3 regions of the Achromobacter sp. FW305-C-30-7 genome follow, and region 3 is predicted to be linked to each of the others. Evidence: predicted binding sites of a transcription regulator. Region 3 holds the regulator's gene; each other region holds the start of a gene.
The links. Region 3 encodes LexA, which represses DNA repair genes until DNA is damaged. Its sites were predicted from a motif close to ACTGTATNNNNATACAGT; they were not measured.
Positions count from the first base shown of each region.

Region 1: the regulator LexA is predicted to act here: its motif matches at 3,314-3,331, upstream of imuA (translesion DNA synthesis-associated protein ImuA).
Region 2: the regulator LexA is predicted to act here: its motif matches at 2,685-2,702, upstream of recA (recombinase RecA).

Region 1 covers NZ_JBYSYI010000003.1:638,984-645,291, forward strand. The annotation lists gene AC3WOB_RS13630 (efflux transporter outer membrane subunit) at 1-744, shown strand, start outside; gene ypfH (esterase) at 745-1,449, opposite strand; gene AC3WOB_RS13640 (amino acid permease) at 1,633-3,168, shown strand; gene imuA (translesion DNA synthesis-associated protein ImuA) at 3,386-4,090, shown strand; gene AC3WOB_RS13650 (Y-family DNA polymerase) at 4,020-5,489, shown strand; gene AC3WOB_RS13655 (error-prone DNA polymerase) at 5,496-6,308, shown strand, end outside.
Region 2 covers NZ_JBYSYI010000002.1:180,444-186,751, forward strand. The annotation lists gene AC3WOB_RS07790 (hypothetical protein) at 1-619, shown strand, start outside; gene recX (recombination regulator RecX) at 706-1,389, opposite strand; gene recA (recombinase RecA) at 1,524-2,588, opposite strand; gene AC3WOB_RS07805 (response regulator transcription factor) at 2,820-3,509, shown strand; gene AC3WOB_RS07810 (sensor histidine kinase) at 3,625-5,004, shown strand; gene AC3WOB_RS07815 (MFS transporter) at 5,201-6,308, shown strand, end outside.
Region 3 covers NZ_JBYSYI010000008.1:83,679-89,986, forward strand. The annotation lists gene lon (endopeptidase La) at 226-2,676, shown strand; gene lexA (transcriptional repressor LexA) at 2,800-3,450, opposite strand; gene AC3WOB_RS23830 (amino acid aminotransferase) at 3,654-4,853, opposite strand; gene uvrB (excinuclease ABC subunit UvrB) at 4,929-6,308, shown strand, end outside.

The sequences.
Region 1 (6,308 bases), on a different contig from region 3:
ACCCGCGCCCGCAGCCAGCTACAACAATTGCAGGCCAATCTGCCGCCGTTCCAGGCCCAGCAGCGCACGGCCCTGTACCGATTGGCGGCGCTGACCAGCCAGACGCCCGGCGAGATCTCACCCGCGCTGCTGCAATGCGCCCAGGCGCCGCGCCTGACCGAGACCATCCCCGTGGGCGATGGCGCCGAACTGCTGCGCCGCCGTCCGGACATCCGCCAGGCCGAGCGCACGCTGGCCGCGTCCACCGCCCGCATCGGCGTGGCCACGGCCGACCTGTATCCGAAAATCTCGCTGGGCCTGTCGTCCGCTTCGGGCGGCCCGGCCAGCATGTTCGGCGACCGCGGCACCTTCAGCTGGAGCGTCGGTCCGTTGATTTCCTGGACGATCCCCAACACCGGCGCGGCCCAAGCCCGCATCGCCGAGGCCCAGGCCAGCACCAAGGCCGCGGCGGCGCGTTTCGACGCCACCGTGCTGAACGCCCTGCGGGAAACGGAAAGTGCCTTGGTGGTCTACGCGCGCCAACTGGACCGCGACGCCGCCCTGCGCGCCGCGCGCGACCAGAGCGCCGAGGCGGCCTCGCAGGCCAGCCGCCTGTTCCAGTACGGCAAGACCGACTACCTGACGGTGTTGGACGCCGAACGCACGCTGGCTACCAATGAAAGCGCGCTGGCCGCCTCGCAGGCCGACCTCAGCAACGACCAGATCGCGCTGTTCCTGGCGCTGGGCGGCGGCTGGGAAAAGTGATCAATGCACCGAGGCGCCGTCCGGCGGCGTCTGGTTCAGGCCCAGCGCGGCCTCCCAACTGCGCAGCGGCACGCAGGTCTTCAGGCGCACGATGGCGCGCTCGATCAAGGCCGGATGCAGCGCGTGCCCCACATTGCTGGCGATATCGATGGTCGAATCCCCGTGCAGTTCGCTCAGGCGCGCCTGGGCGGCCTGGATGTGGTCCACGCTCATGATGGGATCGGCCTCGCCATGCAGCAGGTGCAGCGTGGTGTACTGCGGCGCGGACTTGGGCAGCTGCGCATAGCGGCCTGAAAACGCGATCACGCGGCCAGCCATGCCGTCGTGCGCCTGCACCAGTTCCAGCGCCATGATGGCGCCCTGCGAAAAACCCGCCAGCGCCGTGTCCGATTGCAGCAGGCCGAAGCGCGCCTGCGCCTCGCGCATATAGGCTTCCAGGGGCGGCAGCGCCCGCGCCACGCGCTCGGGGCGGTTTTCCTCGGTCACGCCGCGCACCGAGAACCATTGCCGGCCCTCGCCGCCGCCGTCGAAAGGCTCGAACCCCTGGGGCACCAGCACCGCCGCGCTGGGGAACGCCGCGCGCACCGCCTGCGCCAGGGGTTGCATGTCAGCGGGGGTGCCGCCCACGCCGTGCAGCAGGATGAACAGCTGGCGCACGTCGACGCCGGCATCGGGAAGGAATTCGATAGAAGAGGAAGACGCCATGAAACCGCTCCGTGCTGGCTGGGGCCGCCGAACAGCCCCGGAATAGCCGCATTGTAAAATGCGCGCCTTGAAGCAACCTTTGCCGCACCGCCACGGACCGGCTGGCTTGCGGCGTTGCCCGGCGGGCAGGCCCGCATGCCCGTGCCTGATGGGTCCGCCGCCCCGGCAACCACCTACCCAGCAATGCAAACTCCGACGACAGAATCCGGCGCCACGCCTGCCAGCCAGAACCAGCTGCATCGCGTGCTCAAGGCGCGCCACCTCACGATGATAGCGTTAGGTGGCGCCATCGGCACCGGCCTGTTCGTGGCCTCCGGCGCGGCCATCGCCCAGGCGGGCCCGGGCGGCGCGCTGATGGTCTACCTGGCCATCGGCCTGATGGTCTACTTCATCATGACCAGTCTGGGCGAACTGGCCACCTTCATGCCGGTATCGGGCTCCTTCTGCACCTATGCCTCGCGCTATGTGGATGGCGGCTTCGGCTTTGCGCTGGGCTGGAACTTCTGGATCAGCTGGGCCACGGTCGTGGCGGTGGACGTGGTCGCCGCGCAACTGGTCATGGCCTACTGGTTCCCCGACACGCCCGGCTGGATCTGGAGCGTGGCCTTCCTGGCCCTGACCTTCGGCCTGAACGCCTTCTCCGCGCGCAGCTTCGGCGAGGCCGAATACTGGTTCGCCATCATCAAGGTCGTGGCCGTGCTGTGCTTCATCGGCGTCGGGCTGGCGATGCTGGTCGGCATCATCCATGGCGGCACGACGGTAGGCCTGGCGAACTGGACCATCGGCGACGCGCCCTTCGTGGGCAACGCGGCCACCTGGGTGGGCGTGGCGATGGTGGTGGCCTATTCGTTCCAGGGCACCGAACTGGTGGCCGTGGCCGCCGGCGAATCCGAGAACCCCCGCCGCAACGTGCCGCGCGCGATCAACCACGTGTTCTGGCGCATTCTGCTGTTCTACGTGCTGGCCATCCTGATCATCGGCCTGCTGCTGCCCTATACCGACCCGCAACTGCTGCGCAACGAAGTGGAAGACATCGCGGTCAGCCCCTTCACGCTGGTATTCCAGCACGCGGGGCTGCTGTCGGCGGCCACCGTGATGAACGCGGTGATCCTGACCTCGGTGCTGTCGGCCGGCAATTCCGGCATGTACGCGGCGACGCGGATGCTGTTCAACATGGCGGTGGAAGGCCAAGCGCCCGCCCTGTTCCGGCGCGTCACCCGCAGCGGCGTGCCGCTGTACGCGCTGATGGCCACCGCGCTGCTGGCCTGCCTGTGCCTGTTCAGCCTGGTGTACAGCCCCAAGGCGGTCTACATCTGGCTGCTGAACTTCGCCGGCATGACGGAATTCATCGTGTGGCTGAGCATCGCCGTCAGCCATTACCGCTTCCGCCAGGGCTATGTGAAGCACGGCTACGACACCGCCGACCTGCCCTACAAGGCCGGCCTGTTCCCCTTCGGCCCGCTGCTCGCCTTCGTCCTGTGCCTGCTGGTCACGCTGGGCCAGAACTACCAGGCCTTCCTGCAAGACCGCATCGACTGGATCGGCGTGATCTCCACCTACCTGGCGATTCCGCTGTTCCTGGCCTTGTGGATCGGCCACCGGCTGGTGCGCAAGTCGCACTGGATCCGGTACGAGGATATGCGGTTTTATGGGCTGGATCTGGATCGCGCGGCGGGGACGGAGACCTCGGTATCTACTGCGGAGAACGCCCGGGCTTGACCGTGGATCCGCGTGCCTGAAGCGACTAACATCGCACTCAACACGGCCCACCCCTCTGCATCGAAAGGTGTACGGGTGGGTTTTCTTTTGGGCTACGGCGTTACCGGCGCAAAACTATTCGCGGCACGCTCCGCCCCTTTTAACTACTGTATATACATACAGCTATAATGATGCATCGGCCACTACCCCGGTTCCTGCCATCCAGGAACCGATTGCCATGCAGTCCCCAGAACGTATCCATCCCGCGTTGTGGCGCGCCACCCAGTTGGCCCAAAGCGCCGCCCGCACCCTGCCCACCGGGCACGCCGCGCTGTCCGCCGAGCTGCCGGACGGCGGCTGGCCGCTGAGTTCCCTGATCGAATTGATGGCCCCGCATCCCGGCATCGGTGAAATCCGCCTGTTGCGTCCGGCGCTGGCCCAGCTGGAAACACGCCGCGCCATCGCGCTGGTGCAGCCGCCGCACGCGCCTCACATCGCCAGCTGGATGAGCTGGCGGCTGGATCCGCGCCAATTGCTCTGGGTCGCGCCGGAAAAACCCGTGGACGCGCTCTGGGCCGCCGAACAGATCCTGAAGAACGGCAGCTGCGGCGCCCTGATCTGCTGGCTACCCCACGTGCGCCCCGAATCCCTGCGCCGCCTGCACCTGGCCGCCCAGGCCAGCGACCTGCTGTTCATCGCCGTGCGCCCCAGCAGCGCGGCGCAGAACGCCACGCCCGCGCCCTTGCGGCTGGCGCTTGCGCCGGCCGCGGGCGGCCTGTCCGTGCACATCCTGAAGCGCCGCGGGCCTGCCTGCGACACCCCGCTATACGTGGGCCTGGAATCGGGCGCCACCACACCTGTTACTCCCCGCCATGCGCCTCTGGATCGCCGCCTTCCTGCGCTGCCTGCCGCTGGACGCACTGCGCCCGCACTGGCCGCTTGAGGGGCAGGCGTTCGCGGTCCTGGAACAGGAACGCGTCGCCGCCCTGACGCCCGCCGCCCGCCGGGCCGGCGTCAAGCCGGGCATGCGCCGCGCCGGCGCGGCCGCCATCGCCCCCGAGGTCGAGCTGCTGCCCCGCGATGTCCAGGCCGAGGCCGAAGCATTACAGGGCGCGGCGCTGGCGCTGCTGCAATACACGCCCGAAATCGCCCTGGCCGACGATGACACCCTGCTCCTGAACGTGAGCGCCAGCCTGATGCTCTTCCGCGGCCCGAAGGCGCTGCACCGGCGGGTGACGGCTACCTTGCGCGCCCTGGACCTGCGCGTCTCACTAGGCATGGCGCCCACCGCCGCCGGCGCCTGGCTGCTGGCGCGCAGCCCCGGCCGGCGCGCGCCCCGACGCACCCTGACGCTGCCCACGCTGACCCGGCGGCTGGACGCCCTGCCGCTCACCCTGCTGCCGCAGGCGCAGACCCGCCGCGACTGGCTCGACGACATCGGCTGCCATACCCTGGCGGACCTGCGCGCCCTGCCGCGCGCGGGCCTGCAACGGCGCAGCGCCCCCGAACTGCTCCAGGCCCTGGACGCCGCCTACGGCCAGGCGCCCGAACTGCATCGCTGGATCGAGCCGCCGCACCAGTTCTCGCGCCGCATCGAACTCACGGACTACGTCGAGCACACCGACGCGGTGCTGGCGGTGGCGCGCCGCCTGGCCGAACAGCTGGGCGGCTGGCTCAGCGCCCGACAACTGGCGGTGCGCCGCGTGGTGCTCAGCATGGAGCACGAACGCGGCCGCCACGCCCGGCCGCCCACCGAACTGGAGCTGGCCCTGGCCCAGCCGGTGTGGCAGGCGCCGCAGATCCTCCACCTGCTGCGGGAAAAGCTGGCCCGTTTCACGCTGGAAGCGCCCGTGATCGCCGTGATGCTGCTGGCGCCCGACACGGTCGAGCAGCCCGCCGCCAGCACCACCCTGTTCCCCGAGCCCGGCGGCACGCCCGCCGACCATGCCCGGCTGCTGGACCTGCTGGTCGCGCGGCTGGGCCGCGATCAGGTGCGCCACGCCCATCCGGTTCCCGATCACCGCCCCGAGGCCGCCAACGCCTGGGGCGACGCGCTGTCGCCGCCCCAGCGGCCCGCCCCCCTGCCCGTCTTGCTGGACCGGCCCTTCTGGCTGCTGGACCCGCCGCTGCCCTTGAAGCTGTCCGGCCATCGCCCGCAATACGGCGGCCAGGCGCTGCGGCTGATGCGCGGCCCGGAACGCATCGAAAGCGGCTGGTGGGATCCGGCCCTGACCGTGCGCGACTACTTCGTCGCCGAGGACGCCGCCGCCGCGCGCTACTGGATCTACCGCGAGCGCGACGACGAACACGCCCGCTGGTTCCTGCATGGGCTCTACGCCTGAAGCGGCATGCGCATGGACGACGACAATACCCCCGGCATCCTGGCGCAGCTGCCCGGCTACGCCGAGTTGCAATGCCAGTCCAATTTTTCTTTCCTGCAGGGCGCTTCGCACCCCGAGGAACTGATCGACCGCGCCGCCGAGCTGGGCTATGCCGCCCTCGCCATCACCGACGAATGCTCGCTGGCGGGCGTGGTCCGCGCCCACGTGGAGGCCCGCGCCCGCAAGCTGCCGCTCATCATCGGCGCCACCTTCCAGCTGCGCGCCGCGCCCGACGCCGCGCCGCTGGGCCTGACCCTGCTGGCGCAAACGCGCGAGGGCTACGGCAACCTGTCCGAATTGATCACCCTGGCCCGTACCCGCGCGCCCAAGGGCGAATACCGGCTGGCGCCCGAAGACCTCACCGATCCGCCCGCGGGCTACGCCCATCTGCGCCACCTGCCCGAATGCCTGGCCATCCTGAGTCCCGCCTACGGCACCGATGCCGACCGCATGGCCGAGCAGGCGCGCTGGCTGGCGCGCGTCTTCCCCCACCGCGCCTGGGTCGGGCTGACCCTGCTGCACCGCTCGCGCGACGACCTGCACCGCGCCGCAGTCGAACAAGCCGCGCAGGCCGCGGAACTGCCCCTCGTGGCCTTGGGCCAGGTGCAGATGCACCTGCGTTCACGCAAGCCGCTGCACGACACGCTGACCGGCATCCGCACCCGCCAGCCGGTGTCGCAATGCGGCTACGAACTGTCCGGCAACGCCGAGCAGCACCTGCGCACGCGCATGCGGCTGGCCAACCTGTACCCGCCGCAAGCGATGGCCCAGACGCTGGCC
Region 2 (6,308 bases), on a different contig from region 3:
TTCCATCGCCTTGCTGGCGGGTTGTGGCAACGTTCCGAACACGCTCCCGGTCCAGTACTCGCCTTCGTCGGTGATCAGCGCTGAAGGGGCTGTCGAAGTCGGTGACTTCACTTACGAACCCAACAAGAAAGAGACTGCTGAACAGCCCAAATCCCAGCGCTACGCCAACGCCGGCCTGTCGACCTCCCAGCAGGCCAGCTCACCGAACTCCGCTGGCAGCTACCGCGCTCCGCAAATCGCTCCGAATCAGGTCCGCAACACCGCGATCGGAAACATATTGCTCGAAAAGGACGTCAAGGACTTTGTCCGGGACGCCACCTTTGCCGAACTGCGCTTCATCGGCGTCAAGGTCAATGGCAACCAACAACGCCGTCTATTGACCGCCGAAGTCGAGGAATTCCTGGCGGACGACCTGGGTTATTCGGTGGACTGGACACTGCGTATTGCTTATGTCGTGACCGACAAGGCCACGCAGAAGCCCGTGTATACGCAAACCAAGGAAACCAAGCGACGCACGAACAAGTTCGCCAATTTCTTCACTTCGCTAAACGATTCGATACGGCTCAGCACCGAAGCCTTGGCCAAGGACCCGGACTTCCTGTCTGCCATCCAGGAATAAGGCCCGCCCCGCCCGCCGGCTCGCTTTTGGAAAATCCGCCGCGACGGATTTTCATAGGCATACGGACAAGCCCTGAGCAGGGCTGCTCAATCCTCGTCGCCCTCGCCCAGTATCCGGCGGATCACGTCATGCGCAAAGCCGCGGCTGGCCAGGAAGCGGGCCTGCTTGGCATAGGCTGCACGGTCTTCCGGCTTGGCGCTGAAGCGCTTCTTCCAGACCTCCAGCGCGCGGTCGTACTCGGTGGCCCGCAGCTGTTCGCGCAATTCGGCGACCTGGTTGTCGTCCACCCCGTGCTGGCGCAATTCCTGCACGATGCGCGCCGCCCCCTGGCGCGAGGCGCGCCGATGGACCAGGCTTTGCGCAAAACGCTCGGTGGACAGCCAGCCTTCCTTTTCCAGGGCATCGAGCACGGCCTCGATCTCGGCCGGATCCTCGGCGTGGGCGGCAAGCTTGCGCGCCAATTCCTCGCGGGCATGCTCGCGTCGCGACAGATAGCCTACGGCCCGCATCTTCAACGAAGGCCCCTTGCGGGCTGTTTGTCCATCGGCATCCGGGCCGTCCTCGGCCGCAGCGGCGCGGCGCCCGCGCCGCACACTACCCGCTTCCGAACTGCGGCTCCATGAATCCGGCGCCTCGCCGGATTCCACTTCCTGCTCGCGGCGCGCATCCGAAGTGCGGCGCAAGCCCTGGGGCTTGGCCACGGTTTCGAATTCATCGTCCAGCTTGGCGCGTAGGCGTTCGGCTGTAGCGGGCGGCGGTTTCCAGCTCATGCGTATCCTGCTTGCTATGCATAACGGCAGGCCCGTCCTGGCGCCTGCCGCACATGTTCGGGCTGCCCCGACGAGATATGCGGGCCGCTGGCGGCAGATATGAATCCGCTGCGCAAGGCCCGCCCCCGATCCGATTACTCTTCGGCGGTGTCTTCCGCGGTCGGCACGAACTCGGCCGCGCGGCTGACGATGCCCTGGTTCTCGCGGACGCGGTTCTCGATTTCGATGGCGAGTGCCTTGTGCTCTTTCAGGTACTCGCGGACATTGTCCTTGCCCTGGCCGATGCGGTTGCCGTTGTAGCTGTACCAGGCGCCGGACTTGTCCACGACGTTGGCGGCGACGCCCAGGTCGATGATTTCGCCTTCGCGCGAGATGCCGGCGCCGTACATGATGTCGAATTCGGCCTGCTTGAACGGCGGCGCGACCTTGTTCTTCACGACCTTGACGCGGGTTTCGTTGCCGACGACCTCGTCGCCCTTCTTGATGGAGCCGATGCGGCGGATGTCCAGGCGCACGGAGGCGTAGAACTTGAGCGCGTTGCCGCCGGTGGTGGTTTCGGGGTTGCCGAACATCACGCCGATCTTCATGCGGATCTGGTTGATGAAGATGACCATGCAGTTGGTCTTCTTGATGGTGGCGGTGAGCTTGCGCAGCGCCTGGCTCATCAGGCGGGCTTGCAGGCCGGGCAGGGAATCGCCCATTTCGCCTTCGATTTCGGCCTTGGGCACCAGCGCGGCCACCGAGTCGATGACGATCAGGTCAACCGAACCGGAGCGCACCAACGCATCGGTGATTTCCAGGGCCTGCTCGCCCGTGTCCGGCTGCGAGATCAGCAGGTCGGCCAGGTTCACGCCCAGCTTGGAGGCGTATTGCACGTCCAGCGCGTGTTCGGCGTCGACGAAGGCGCAGGTGCCGCCCAGCTTTTGCATTTCAGCGACCACTTGCAGGGTCAGCGTGGTCTTGCCCGAGGATTCCGGACCGTAGATTTCAACCACGCGGCCACGCGGCAGGCCACCGACGCCCAGCGCGATGTCCAGCCCCAGGGAGCCCGTGGAAACCACCTGGATGTCATGCGAAACATCGTTGTCGCCGTAGCGCATGATCGAGCCCTTGCCGAACTGCTTTTCGATCTGCGAAAGCGCGGCGGCAAGCGCCTTGGCCTTTTCCGATGCGGCGGCCTTGGTGGTTTTGTCGTCCATGTAGAGTCCTGTCTGTAACGTATCTGGTGTCTAGGGAAGTGCCGCAGGTTTAGGCGGGTGCTTTGAGCAACGGGTCAGATTATGGCATCGGATTATACTGTACATAAACCCAGTGTGCCAGTGTTTTGCACGTATACCCTGAGTGGCAAGCATGGCGCCCTATGCCAGAATGCCAGACGAACCCGGCGTTTTGTCCCCTTTGCGCCGCGGGGTCTTTTCTCACTGTAGCCCATGCGCATCCTGATCGCCGAAGACGACAGCATCCTGGCCGACGGCCTGTCCCGTTCGTTGCGCCACAATGGCTATGCCGTGGACGCTGTGCGCGATGGGCTGGCGGCCGATTCAGCGCTGGCGGCCCAGGCGTTCGACCTGCTCATCCTGGACCTCGGCCTGCCGCAACTGGCCGGGCTGGAAGTGCTGCGGCGCCTGCGCGCCCGGAACTCCGCCCTGCCGGTACTCATCCTGACGGCGGCCGACAGCATCGAGCAGCGCGTCAAGGGCCTGGACCTGGGCGCCGACGATTACATGGCCAAGCCTTTCGCGCTGTCCGAGCTCGAGGCCCGCGTGCGGGCCCTGACCCGGCGCGGCGCGGGCGGCGGCGCCACCATGATCAAGCACGGCCGCCTGCTGTTCGACCAGACAGGCCGCGTCGCCATGGTCGACGACCAGACCCTGGACCTGTCGGCGCGCGAAGTCAGCCTGCTCGAGATCCTCCTGACGCGCAGCGGCCGCATGGTCAGCAAGACCCAGCTGGTCGACCACCTGTGCGAATGGGGCGAAGAGGTCAGCACCAACGCCATCGAGGTCTACGTCCACCGCCTGCGCAAGAAGCTGGAACCCAGCGGCGTGAAGATCGTGACCGTGCGCGGCCTGGGCTACTGTCTTGAGCGGGACCAGGGTGCGGCGTACCTCGCAAGCTGAAGCGGCGCCGCCGGAAGCGCTGAACCAGGAAGCACTGGATGTCATGCGGGCGGGGGCCAAGGGTCCGAGCTTCGCGCCGCCGCAGCGCTCCCTGTTGGGCGAGATCCTGGACTGGATGCTGGCGCCGCTATTCCTCCTGTGGCCCATGAGCGTGGCCATCACCTACGTGGTGGCCCAGAACATCGCCAACGTTCCTTACGACCGCGCGCTGGCCAACAACCTCCACGTCCTGACCCTGCAGGTCCACGCGCAGGACGGCCGGGCCGTGCTGAAGATGACCGACACCGCACGCGAGGTGCTGCATGCCGACGAAACCGACAGCGTATTCTGGCTGGCGCTGGGCAGCCGCGGCGAATACCTGGGCGGCGACCGCGCGCTGCCCCTGCCCTCCACCGTGGGCCAGCCCCGCCCGGGCGAGGTGCAATACGAAGACGCCACCTTGCGCGGCTTCGGCATCCGGCTGGCGTTCACCTGGGTGGACCTGCACCTGCCCGATACGCAGCCGGCGCTGCTGATTGCGGCCGAGACCGTCGAAAAACGCACGCAGCTGGCCAACGACATCATCAAGGGCGTGATCATTCCGCAGTTCGTGGTACTGCCCGTCGCCGTGCTGCTGGTGTGGTTCGGGCTGTCGCGCGGGGTGGCGCCGTTGAACGCGCTGCAGCAGCGTCTGCGGGCGCGCCGGCCCGACGACCTTTCCCCCATCGACGAGCGCGCCGCGCCCACCGAAATCGCGCCCCTGGTGGCCGCCATGAACGACCTGCTGGACCGGCTGTCGTCCAACGTGCAGGCGCAGCGCCGCTTCGTCGCCGACGCCGCGCACCAGTTGAAGACGCCGCTGGCCGGGCTGCGCACTCAGGCCGAACTGGCCCTGCGCGACGCCAGCCCCGAGGAAATGCAGTCCAGCCTGCGCCAACTGGTGACCGGTTCTGAGCGCGCCACGCGCCTGGTGAACCAGCTGCTGTTGCTGGCCCGGGCCGAAAACCCCAGCGCCATCGGCCTCACGCGCACGGACATCAATACCATCGCCTACGAGCAGGCCATGCACTGGGTGCCGCAGGCGCTCGCACTGAGCACCGATCTGGGCTTCGAAGGCTCGGACCATCCGGTGGAGATCAACGGCAACCCCCTGCTGTTGGCCGAACTGCTCAACAACCTGGTGGACAACGCGCTGCGCTACACGCCGCGCGGCGGCCATATCACCGTGCGCGCGCAGGTCCAGGACGGGCATGCGGTGCTGGAGGTGGAAGACTCAGGCCCCGGCATTCCGCCAGAGGAACGCGAACGCGTGTTCGACCGCTTCTACCGCGTGCTGGGCACCCAGTCCGACGGCAGCGGACTGGGCCTCGCCATCGTGCGGGAGATTGCCCAGAAACATCAGGCCAGCGTCGAAATCAACGATCACCCCACGGCGCATTCGAACCTGCCCGGCATGCGCATCCGCGTGGTCTTTCCGCTCTATGCCGAGGCCCCGGATTCGTCCGCTGCACCCTAGGACTATCCCTAGCGCCCCAGGGGACAGTTACTTGTTGTTTCAATTTTAAGACTCAAGTAAGGATCTCGTCAGAACCTCGTCAGCCTCGCCCCCCAATGTTGCGTATAGCTCAATGTCGGTCTCGCCGGCTGCGGGCGGAGCACGGCGGACAACCGCCGGCCATAAAAACCGAGGAGACATCATGAGCACAACAACCATGGCAGGCCGCGGTCCATCCGCGGATCCGCGCCCGATGACCAAGGATGAGCGCCGCGTCATCTTTGCGTCGTCGCTGGGCACGGTTTTCGAGTGGTACGACTTTTACCTCTACGGCTCGCTCGCAGCCATCATCGCGCAACACTTCTTCTCGGGCGTGAACCCCACCGCGGGCTTCATCTTCGCCCTGCTGGCGTTCGCCGCCGGTTTCGCCGTGCGGCCGTTCGGCGCGCTGGTGTTCGGCCGCCTGGGCGACCTGGTCGGACGTAAATACACCTTCCTGGTCACTATCGTGATCATGGGCCTGTCCACGTTCCTCGTGGGCGTGCTGCCCAGCTACGCCAGCATCGGCCTGGCCGCTCCCGCCATCCTGATCGTGCTGCGCCTGCTGCAAGGCCTGGCGCTGGGCGGCGAGTACGGCGGCGCCGCGACCTACGTCGCGGAACACGCGCCGCATGGCCGTCGCGGCTTCTACACGTCTTGGATCCAGACCACCGCGACCCTGGGCCTGTTCCTGTCGCTGCTGGTCATCCTCGGCATCCGCACGTTCATGGGCGAAGACGAATTCAAGGCCTGGGGCTGGCGCATTCCGTTCCTGATCTCAGTCGTGCTGCTGGGCATCTCGGTGTGGATCCGCCTGCAACTGAGCGAATCGCCGACCTTCAAGCGCATGAAGGAAGAAGGCAAGGGTTCCAAGGCGCCGATCGCTGAATCGTTCGGCCAATGGAAGAACCTGAAGGTCGTGATCCTGGCGCTGCTGGGCCTGACCGCCGGCCAGGCCGTGGTCTGGTACACGGGCCAGTTCTACGCCCTGTTCTTCCTGACGCAGACGCTGAAGGTCGACGCCAATACCGCCAACATCATGATCGCCATCGCGCTCCTGATCGGCACCCCGTTCTTCGTGGTCTTCGGCGCGCTGTCCGACAAGATCGGCCGCAAGCCCATCATCATGGCAGGCTGCCTGATCGCCGCGATCACCTACTTCCCGATCTTCCAGGGCATCACGCACTTCGCCAATCCGGCGCTGGAAAAGGCTCAGGCCACGGCCCCGGTCACCGTGATCGCGGACCCGGCCACCTGCTCGTTCCAGTTCAATCCGGTGGGCACCT
Region 3 (6,308 bases):
TTTGCCTAAGGCGCATTCCCGGGTGCAAACACGCTTTTCCCGCAGGCGCGACGCTTGCATACTGGGAGTGCCGCCCCGGGGTTTTTTCCAGCCTTTGGGTTATCCGGGCGCCGAGATCTTGAATTTTCGGCTATTGTTCCCATAACAGACGTAACCGACGTGGATTGCCCGGGTATACCCGGATCTCCCGTCCCCGATACGCCGAGTCATACCGAGGAACCTCCTATGTCTGCCAGCCAGACCCTGCCTTCCGACCCGATCGACCTGCCCCTGCTCCCACTGCGCGACGTCGTGGTGTTTCCGCACATGGTCATCCCGCTGTTCGTCGGCCGTCCGCGCTCTATCCGCGCGCTCGAGGTTGCGATGGAAGCGGGCAAGAGCATCATGCTCGTGGCCCAGAAATCCGCCGGCAAGGATGATCCCACCCCCGAAGACGTCTACGAGATCGGCTGCGTAGCCGGCATCCTGCAGATGCTCAAATTGCCCGACGGCACCGTCAAGGTGCTGGTCGAAGGCACCCAGCGCGCCCGTATCAACAGCATCGAAGACGCCGATTCGCACTTCACCTGCCAGGTGAGCCCGATCGAACCGGACGCCATGCAAGGCTCCGAGACCGAGGCCCTGCGCCGCGCCATCGTGGCTCAGTTCGAGCAGTACGTAAAACTGAACAAGAAGATCCCCCCGGAGATCCTGACCTCGCTGGCTGGCATTGATGATGCCGGGCGCCTGGCCGACACGATCGCCGCACATCTTCCCCTGAAGCTCGAGCAGAAGCAGAAGATGCTCGAGATCGTCGGCACCTCCGAGCGCCTCGAAGGCCTGCTCACGCAACTCGAAACCGAAATCGACATCCTCCAGGTCGAAAAGCGGATTCGCGGCCGCGTGAAGAAGCAGATGGAAAAGAGCCAGCGCGACTACTACCTGAATGAGCAGGTCAAGGCCATTCAGAAAGAGTTGGGCGAAGGCGAAGAGGGCGCGGACATCGAAGAGCTTGAAAAGAAGATCATCGCTGCCCACATGCCCAAAGAGGCGCGCAAGAAGGCCGATGCCGAGCTCAAGAAGCTCAAGCTCATGTCGCCCATGTCGGCCGAAGCCACCGTGGTGCGCAACTACATCGATACGCTCATCAACCTCCCCTGGAGGAAGAAGAGCAAGATCAACAATTCCATCAGCAACGCGGAAACGGTGCTGGACAACGACCACTACGGTCTGGAAAAGGTCAAGGAACGGATCCTCGAATATCTTGCCGTGCAACAGCGCGTGGACAAGGTGAAGGCGCCCATCCTGTGCCTGGTCGGCCCTCCTGGCGTGGGCAAGACCTCGCTCGGCCAGTCCATCGCCAAGGCAACGAACCGCAAGTTCGTGCGTATGGCGCTGGGCGGCGTGCGCGACGAAGCCGAGATCCGCGGCCATCGTCGTACGTACATCGGCTCCATGCCTGGCAAGATCGTCCAGAACATGTCCAAGGTCGGCGTGCGCAATCCCTTGTTCCTGCTCGACGAAATCGACAAGCTGGGCATGGATTTCCGTGGCGATCCCTCCTCGGCGCTGCTCGAAGTGCTGGATCCGGAACAGAACCATACATTCCAGGACCATTACATCGAAGTCGACTTCGACCTGTCCGACGTGATGTTCGTGGCTACCAGCAACACGCTGAACATTCCGCCGGCCCTGCTGGACCGCATGGAAGTGATCCGCCTGTCGGGTTATACCGAGGAAGAGAAGATCCACATCGCCCGCGACCATCTGCTGCCCAAGCTGATGAAGAACAACGGCGTGAAGGATAGCGAACTCACGGTCGACGACAGCGCGCTGCGCGACATCGTGCGTTACTACACCCGCGAAGCCGGCGTGCGTGCGCTCGAGCGCGAAGTGGGCAAGATCTGCCGCAAGGTCATCAAACAGTTGCTGACCCAGAACGACCGCGCCAAGGCTGAAGGCAAGACCGTCGAGGTCAAGCCGGTCAACGTCACGGGCGACAACCTGAGCGATTTCCTGGGCGTGCGCCGTTACGCCTTCGGCATGGCCGAAAAGGAAAACCAGATCGGTCAGGTGACGGGTCTGGCCTGGACCGAAGTCGGCGGCGATCTGCTGACGATCGAAGTCGCGGACATGCCGGGCAAGGGCGTCATCCAACGCACCGGTTCGCTGGGCGACGTGATGAAGGAATCGGTCGAAGCGGCCCGCACGGTGGTGCGTTCGCGCGCCCGCCGCCTGGGCTTTGCCGACAGCGTCTTCGAGAAGCACGACATGCACGTGCACGTGCCGGAAGGCGCGACACCCAAGGACGGTCCGTCCGCGGGTATCGCGATCACCACGGCCATGGTGTCGGCCTTGTCGCGCATCCCGGTGCGCGCCGACGTCGCCATGACCGGCGAGATCACGCTGCGCGGCGAAGTCCTGCCCATCGGCGGCCTGAAGGAAAAGCTGCTTGCAGCTCACCGTGGCGGCATCAAGACGGTCTTGATCCCGGAAGAAAACGTCAAGGACTTGGCGGAAATCCCGGACAACGTCAAGAACCACCTTGAAATCGTGCCGGTGCGCTGGATCGACAAGGTGCTGGAAATGGCCTTGGAGCGTCTGCCGGAGCCCCTGGCCGAGGAAGAGGCCGTCAAGGAACCCCTGGTGGCCAAGCCTGCCGAACCCGGTTCGACCGATCCGGTGCTCAAGCACTGATGAACGCCTGGAGGACGCCGCCCTCGGGTGGCGTTTCTCCAAGACAGGGCCTTCAACAAAAAACCCCGCCAAGAAAATCGGCGGGGTTTTTTTGCGTGGTGCGCGGACGCAGAACGCCGGGGTCTAGTGCAGTGCGTGTGTGCGGATCAGGCCTACTGCGATGCCCTCCAGCGCGAAATCCTGGCCGGCTTCGACCACGATGGGTTCGAAATCGGGGTTTTCGGGCAGGAGTTCGATGTGGCCGTTCTGGCGCTGCAGCCGCTTGACCGTGACGTCGTCGCCCAGGCGAGCCACCACGATCTGGCCGTTGCGGGCTTCCGAGGCTTTCTTCACGGCGAGCAGGTCGCCTTCCAGGATGCCGGCATCGCGCATGCTCATGCCGCGGACCTTGAGCAGGTAGTCGGGCGCCTGAGCGAACAGGTTGGGGTCCACGCCCACTTCCCGTTCGACGTGCTCGGCGGCCAGGATGGGGCTGCCCGCAGCCACGCGGCCGACCAGGGGCAGCAGTAACTGCGCCAGGCCCGGCATCGGTAGCGAGCTTTGCGTGGAGGCAGGGGAGGTGTCTTTCAGGCGGATGCCGCGAGAGGCGCCCGCCGTCAGTTCGATGGCGCCCTTGCGCGCCAGCGCCTTGAGGTGATCTTCCGCTGCATTGGGGGAACGGAAACCCAGGGCCAGGGCGATTTCGGCGCGCGTCGGCGGGAAGCCGGTGCGTGCGACGGTCTGCCGGATGAGGTCCAGGATTTGTTGTTGGCGATCAGTGAGTTTGCTGGCCATGGCGATGATCCGGTGCTAGCGGACTGTACATATATACAGCGCCATTCTGGGGGACACAGCGCAAAAAAGCAAGCCGGCCCGAGCCAAAAGAAAAAGCCGGCCCGCGCCATAAGAAAAAGCCGGCCCGCGCCAAAAGAAAAACGGGACCCGAAGGTCCCGTTCCTGGCGGCAGGCCCGGATGGGCCTGTGCGCGGCAAGCGGCCTTAAAGCACTGCTGCGATGCCCTTGGCGACCTTGTCGATGTTGCCGCTGTTCAGCGCGGCGACGCAGATGCGGCCGCTGGACACGGCGTAGACACCATGCTCTTCGCGCAGGCGATCCACTTGCGCGGCGGTCAGGCCCGAGTACGAGAACATGCCGCGCTGCTGCAGCACGAAGCTGAAGTCCTGCTTGCCGCCGTGTTCCTTGATCTTGTCGACCAGTTGCTTGCGCATCTCGCGGATGCGGTCGCGCATGCCGGCCAGTTCCTCTTCCCACATGGCGAAGAGTTCAGGCGTGTTCAGGACCGTCGACACCACCGTGCCGCCGTGGGTGGGCGGGTTGGAGTAGTTGGTGCGGATCACGCGCTTGAGCTGGCTCAGCACGCGGGTGGCTTCGTCCTTGCTGCCGGCCACGACCGTCAGCGCGCCCACGCGTTCGCCGTACAGCGAGAACGATTTCGAGAACGACGAGCTGATGAACATGGTCAGGTCCAGGTCGGCGAACATGCGCACGACCGAGGCGTCTTCGGTCAGGCCGTCGCCGAAACCCTGGTAGGCGATGTCCAGGAACGGGACCAGCTTGTTTTCCTTGACGACGGCGGCGATCTGCTTCCACTGGTCGGCGGTGGGGTCCACGCCGGTGGGGTTGTGGCAGCAGGCATGCAGCACGACGACGGTCTTGGCCGGGGCTGCCTTCAGGTCGGCCAGCATGGCGTCGAAGTTCAGGCCGCGGGTGGTGGCGTCGTAATACGAATAGGTGCCGACCTCGAAACCGGCGCGCTCGAACAGGGCGCGGTGGTTTTCCCAGCTGGGATCGCTGATCAGGACCTTGGAGGTCGGCAGCAGCTGGCGCAGGAAGTCGGCGCCGATCTTCAGCGCGCCGGTTCCGCCCAGGGCCTGGGTGGTCAGCACGCGGCCGGCGGCGGCCAGCGCCGAATCCTTGCCCAGCAACAGGGCTTGCGCGCCGGTGTTGTAGCCGGCGATGCCTTCGATCGGCAGGTAGCCGCGGGCGGCGGCGGCCTCGATGCGGGCGGCCTCGGCCTTGCGCACCGCGCCCAGCAGGGGAATGCGACCCTGATCGTCGTAGTACACGCCCACGCCCAGATTCACCTTACCGGGACGCGTATCAGCGTTGTATTGTTCGTTCAGGCCAAGAATGGGGTCGCGCGGCGCGAGTTCGACGGAATCGAAAAGGGTGCTCATGGGAGTCTGATGAGGTGGGTGGACGCAGTACAGGCTGCTGTGGATAATGAGGGGTTTACCCTGGAAGAGTCTAGCATGCCTAAGAGCGCAATAGACCCGATTACGGCGGGGGCTGCGGCGAACCCGGCGGCCGATCCCGTGGCGGCATCGGCCGTGGCGGACCCGTCCGCGCCAGGCCCTGGATTCATCGACTTCCCGGGCAGCCCGTTTCATCTGTACCAACCCTATCCGCCGGCCGGGGATCAGCCCACCGCCATCGAGGGGCTGACGCAGGGGGTAGAGGACGGCCTGATGTTCCAGACGCTTTTGGGCGTGACGGGCTCCGGCAAGACCTACACCATGGCCAACGTGATCGCCCGCATGGGACGGCCGGCGCTGGTGCTGGCCCCCAACAAGACGCTGGCCGCCCAGTTGTACGCCGAGATGCGGGAGTTCTTCCCGAAGAACGCGGTCGAGTACTTTGTTTCGTATTACGACTACTACCAGCCTGAGGCCTACGTCCCGACGCGCGACCTGTTCATCGAAAAGGATTCGTCCATCAATGAACACATCGAGCAGATGCGGCTGTCCGCGACCAAGAGCCTGCTGGAGCGCCGCGACACCATCATCGTGGGCACCGTGTCGTGCATCTACGGTATCGGCAACCCGGGCGACTACCATGCCATGGTGCTGATCCTGCGCGCTGGGGATCAGATCGCCCGCCGCGAGATCCTGGCGCGCCTGGTGGCCATGCAGTACACCCGCAACGACGCCGAGTTCACCCGTGGCGTTTTTCGGGTGCGCGGCGAGACTATCGACATTTTCCCGGCGGAAAGTCCGGAGCTGGCGCTGCGCCTGACGCTGTTCGACGACGAAATCGAAAGCCTGGAGCTGTTCGACCCGCTGACCGGCCGCATCCGCCAGAAGCTGCCGCGTTTCACCGTCTATCCCGGTTCGCACTACGTCACGCCGCGCGATACCGTGCTGCGCGCCATCGAAACCATCAAGGAAGAGCTGCGCGAACGCGTCAAACGCTTCGTCGACGACGGCCATCTGGTCGAGGCCCAGCGGCTGGAGCAGCGCACCCGTTTTGACCTGGAAATGCTCCAGGAACTGGGTTTCTGCAAGGGCATCGAAAATTATTCCCGCCATCTGTCGGGCGCGGCGCCAGGCGAACCTCCGCCTACCTTGATCGACTACCTGCCGTCCGATGCCCTCATGTTCATCGACGAAAGCCACGTCACCATCGGGCAGTTGGGCGGCATGTACCGCGGCGACCGTGCGCGCAAGGAGACGCTGGTCCAGTACGGCTTCCGACTGCCCTCGGCGCTGGACAACCGCCCGCTGAAGCTTGAAGAATTCGAGGCCCGGATGCGCCAGTGCGTATTCGTATCGGCCACGCCGGCTGCGTACGAGAAAGAGCACACCGACAACGTCGTGGAGCAGGTCGTCCGGCCCACCGGGCTGGTGGATCCG